2 regions of the Actinoplanes friuliensis DSM 7358 genome follow, and region 1 is predicted to be linked to the other one. Evidence: riboswitches for the same ligand, from Rfam matches in the RefSeq annotation. Region 1 holds a riboswitch; the other holds the start of a gene.
The links. A riboswitch is a leader RNA that binds a small molecule or an ion and turns the genes downstream of it on or off. The one in region 1 is predicted to bind S-adenosylmethionine.

Region 1 (2,461 bases):
AGCGTCACCTCGGCCGAGGTCGGCTGGGCGTCGGCCGGCAACCACTGCTCCGGCTTCCACGCGCCACTGCGCAGGAACGCCTTGGGGCAGTGGGGGTAGACCTCGTCGATGCCGACCACCAGCGCACTGGCCGGCGGCTTGCCCACGGCGGTCAGCTGCGCCAGCAGTTCGGGGCGGGTGGAGATGCAGGCCCGGCCGTTCACCCTCAGCGTCGTCGTCCGCCCCGGAATGACGAACATCAGCCCGGCCCGCCCGGTGGCAATGACGTTCTGCCAGCTGTCCAGACGCTTGTTGCCGGTCGCGTCCGGAACCGCCACCGTCCGCGCATCCAGCACGGCGACGAACCCGGCCGGGCCGCCACGCGGGGAGACGTCACAATTTCCCCCGGCGTCCACGCTGGCCACCAGGACCAGCGACGAGCAGCTGATCAGCCGCCGGGTCTGCTCGGTGAGCTCGGTCATCTGCTTGCGCACAGCCGAGTCGTTGGGCAGCTCGTAGACCCGCCGCAACGCCTCCTGATCGGCCAAGGCATCACATCGCAACGAGTCGAACGCATCGTCGGTCATGCGGCCGACCCTAGCGGACCACCGCCGACCGCTCGTCGTTCTCGGACGTGGGCACGGGAGAAGGCGACGGCGGGCTCAATCGGGCGGCGCGGTGGCGCTCGCCAGGCGGGTAGCGTCCGGCCAGCTCATCCGGAACTTGCCCGGAGATCCGTTGAGCAGCGCGGGATCACCGAGGGGAGCGGCGGCGATGCCCTTCTCCACCCGGACGCCACCGCAGGCCTGATAGAACCCCTGTGCCCGGGTGTTCTGCTCGAGCACCCACAGGTACAGCGCGGGAGACGCGGCTCTGGCCAGGACTGCCCGGGCGGCGTAGGCCATCAGTTCGGTGCCGATGCCGGAGCGGTGCACCGAGTGCTCGACGTGGAGGTTGTCGACGAGGCTGCCCCAGCGCGGGTCGGCGTCGAGAACAACGTGGACGAAGCCGGCCAGCCGGCCGCCGCTCTCCGCGAGGATCGTGGCCGTTCCGGCGGGGGAGGCGAGCCGCGCCGACCACACCGCGGTGCGTTCGGTCAGCAGATCGCCGTCCAGGTACGCGTCGGCATAGGCACCCCGGTAGTGCCGCCGCCAGCTGTCGGCGTGCAGCGCGGCGATGCGGCCGGCATCGCCGGGTCCGGCGGGGCTGAAAGCGACGAACTCGGGCACAGGGGAAACGGACACGGTGACAAGCTCCTCGGCCGGCGGCTTGCCGGGCAGGTATGCGCGGCCAGGTCGTCACCCGGAGCACCCCGCCCGCGAGCGGAGGGTTGCCGGCCAGCAAGCCGGGGCTGTGCGCTGGCACTCATGACCTTCGCGAAAAACCTAGCACCGGCCCCGTCAGCCGACGAAGGCGGTCATACGGATCGACACGAGAACGCCAGGCAGTTCGACGCCGAGTTTCGCGACGTAGCGCGTCGGCGGCGAAGCGGAGAACCAGGTCGCGTACTCCTCGTTCATGCCGGCAAAATCGGCTGGATCGGTCAGGAGCACACCCACCTCGACGATGTCCTCCCAGGCGGCGTCGGCCGCCTGCAGAACGGTGCGACAGTTGGCGAGCGCCTGTCGTGTCTGGTCGCCGATCGTCGGTCCGGCCATGCTTCCGGTGGTCACGTCGAGGCCGACCAGCCCCGAGACGTACACCAGACCGCCGGCTTTCACCGCCTGGCTGTACAACGGTGAGCTGGGCGCGTCGGGAGTGCTCACGATCTGTCGCATGGCGTCAAGCTAGCCCTCGCGTACGAGGTCGGCGGTCGGCCGGACGGTTCGACCTTCCCGTGACCGGCTCAGCCGGCCAGGGCGCGGAGCTCGCGGACCACAGTGGACCAGATCTCGCGGGGGAGGTCGTGACCGGTGCCGGGCAGTTCGACGTAGCGGGCGTCCGGCACCAGCGCGGCGATGCGGCGCCCGGCCGAGGGACGACACAGCGGGTCCTTCTCGCCGTGCAGCACCAGTGTGGGCACGCTGAGTTCGCGCAGGCGGGGGCCGTGCCAGGAGGCGCTGGTCTGCCGGGCCTGGGCGCGGCTGTCGCGGACCCCGCTGGGCAGGCCGGCGTCGAGTTCGCGTTCCACGCGCAGGCGGGCGTCGTCCTCGTCGAACGGGTAGTCGGGTGAGGCGACCGCCCGCAGCAGTTCCAGGCCGGCCGCTATGTCGCCGTCGCGGCCGGCCGGCTGGCGCATGCGGGCCAGGCGGACCAGGAACGGCAGCCGGATGTAGCGGAGAACAGCCAAGCCGCGAGCGTCACTGGGCACAGCCGCGTACGTGGTCAGGGTTTGCACCCGCTCGGGGTGGCGTAGTGCGGTGCGCTGGGCGACCAGGCCGCCCTGGGAGATGCCGAAGAGGTGGGCGCGCTGCCAGCCGAGCGCGTCGAGCACGGCGACGGCGTCGTCGGCCATGTCCTCGGCGGTGTACGCGAGCGGCCG
Region 2 (2,461 bases), 3.5 Mb from region 1:
CTGCCGAGCCTGAGATCCCCGCGCAAGTCCTCGCGGGAAGGAATTCTCGACGTTGGGCAGGAGCCCGGTTACTCTGCGTCAGCTCCGGAGATCGTCAGCCCAGGAGGCCGGCGTCGCGGGCGCCACGCAGCGACGGCTTGATCCGGTGGGTCGGCCCGACCTGCCCGGCGACGGCGTCCAGCGTCTTGAGGCCCTCGCCGGTGTTGTAGACGACGGTCTCCTTGTCGGGGTCGAGCTTCCCGCTGGCGACGAGCTTCTTGAGCACGGCGACGGTGACACCGCCGGCGGTCTCGGCGAAGACGCCGGTGGTGCGGGCGAGCAACTGGATCGCGTCACGGATCTCGTCGTCGTCGGCGTAGTCCATCCAGCCGCCGGTGCGGGTCACGGCCTCGATCGCGTACGACCCGGCTGCCGGGTCGCCGATGTTGAGCGACTTCGCGATGCCGGTCGGCTTCACCGGGATGATCTGGTCGGTGCCGTTGTGCAGCGCGGTCGCGATGGGGTTGCACCCGGCCGACTGCGCGCCGAACACGGTCCAGCCACCCTCGGGCGCCTCGACCAGGCCGATCTCCACCAGCTCGCTGAACGCCTTGTCGATCTTGGTCAGCAGCTCACCACTGGCCATCGGCACGACCACCTGGGCCGGGATGCGCCAGCCGAGCTGCTCGGCGACCTCGTAACCCAGCGTCTTGGAACCCTCGGCGTAGAACGGCCGCACATTGACGTTCACAAAGGCGGTGTCCTCGAACTCGTCGGTCTCGACGAGCTCGCCACAGAGCCGGTTCACGTCGTCGTAGGACCCGTCGATCGCGACGAGCTCCCCGCCGTACACGGCCGTGGTGATGACCTTGCCCTGCTCGAGGTCACCGGGGATGAAGACGATCGACGGCACACCCGCCCGCGCCGCGTGCGCGGCGACGGAGTTGGCCAGGTTGCCGGTGGAGGCGCAGGCGAACCGCGTGAACCCCAGCTCCCGCGCGGCGGTCAGCGCGACGGAGACAACACGGTCCTTGAACGAGTGGGTCGGGTTGGCCGAATCGTCCTTGACCCAGAGCGGCGCCCGCAGCCCCACCTCGGCGGCGAGGGCGGTCGCGCTGACCAGCGGCGTCAGGCCCGGGTCGAGCGTGACGCGGGTGGCCGGGTCCTGCCCGGTCGGAAGAAGAGCGGCGTACCGCCAGATGTTCTGCGGCCCCGCCTCGATCTGCTCCCGCGTGACCGAAGCCAGCGCGGCAGCGTCGTAAGCCACCTCGAGTGGCCCGAAACACTCATAACAGGCATGCTGCGCGGCCAGCGGGAACTCGGCACCACAACCACGGCAGACAAGCGCCCGGGCAGGGCTGATGGACTTACTGGGGGCATCAACGGCCGACGTCACAACGAGGCTCCTTCTCATCTTTCCCCGGCGCCGGCTAGCGCACGTGGGGACGGAATTAGCACCTGCCACACGGGGCCTCGCCATCGAGACATGTGTGGTGGTTGCCGGGGCGTCATCGGGCCGTTCCCTCAGCCCCTCTGGATGAGGTATTCAGTTATGTTTCCAACACCTTACGACGCCGGGCCGCAGAACGCTCCCAACCATCCCGAGGTGTGAGCGAGGTCCTGTCCTGACGAGCGTCTCTCACCTCGGTCAAGGCCTCCCGAAGATCAAGTTCCAGGGCCTGTCGTGCCTGGTTGCAGGGTGCTGACCGTCGCTCACGCCGAGACCGGGCGCGGGCGGCCAATCGCCTGGCGGCTCATGAGCAGCCACCCACCCCCTGCCAGGTCCGTGCTCCCCGAACCCCCCGCCGCGGGGGTTGTTCCTGGGCGTCGTGGGCGACTGGCGGTGGTTTGTGGCGGGGTGTGCATAGGGTGACGCAGGTCATGGCCACCGGGTTTGGGAGGTCCGCGCGTGAGCGCCGTCCTGGAGATACAAGGTCTGCAGAAGACCTATCGCAGCCGCAAGGGGGTGCGGAAGGCTCTCGACGGGTTCGACATGGTTGTCGAGGCGGGGCAGGTGCACGGCTTCCTCGGGCCCAACGGCTCCGGCAAGACCACCACGCTGCGGACGCTGCTCGGGCTGATCAAGCCGAACGGTGGCCGGATGGCGATCTTCGGGCGTGAGGTGCCGGAGGCGCTGCCCGAGGTGGCCGGTTCGGTCGGGGCGATCGTGGAGAGCCCGCAGTTCTTCGGGAACTTCACCGCTCACGACACGCTTTCGCTGCTCGCCGATGCGGGCGGTGTCGATCAGGGCCGGGTCTTCGAGGTGCTGGAACTGGTCGGGCTGCGAGACCGTTCGAAGGACCGGGTCAAGACCTACTCGCTGGGCATGAAGCAGCGTCTCGCCGTCGCGTCCGCGCTGCTCAAGAATCCGAAGCTGCTGATCCTGGACGAGCCCGCCAACGGTCTCGACCCGGGCGGCATCCGGGAGATGCGCACCTTGATGCGCACGCTGGCCGAGTCGGGGATGACCGTGGTGCTGTCC

Region 2: another riboswitch for S-adenosylmethionine. It lies ahead of thrC (threonine synthase); the one in region 1 lies ahead of AFR_RS14280 (GNAT family N-acetyltransferase).

What each region holds. Positions count from the first base shown of each region.
Region 1 covers NC_022657.1:3,062,943-3,065,403, forward strand. Annotated here, with positions in the region: gene AFR_RS14275 (MSMEG_1061 family FMN-dependent PPOX-type flavoprotein) at 1-566, opposite strand, end outside; gene AFR_RS14280 (GNAT family N-acetyltransferase) at 642-1,223, opposite strand; SAM riboswitch class IV at 1,240-1,352, opposite strand; gene AFR_RS14285 (RidA family protein) at 1,380-1,757, opposite strand; gene AFR_RS14290 (alpha/beta fold hydrolase) at 1,826-2,461, opposite strand, start outside.
Region 2 covers NC_022657.1:8,907,283-8,909,743, forward strand. Annotated here, with positions in the region: gene thrC (threonine synthase) at 95-1,393, opposite strand; SAM riboswitch class I at 1,387-1,523, opposite strand; gene AFR_RS41110 (ATP-binding cassette domain-containing protein) at 1,889-2,461, shown strand, end outside.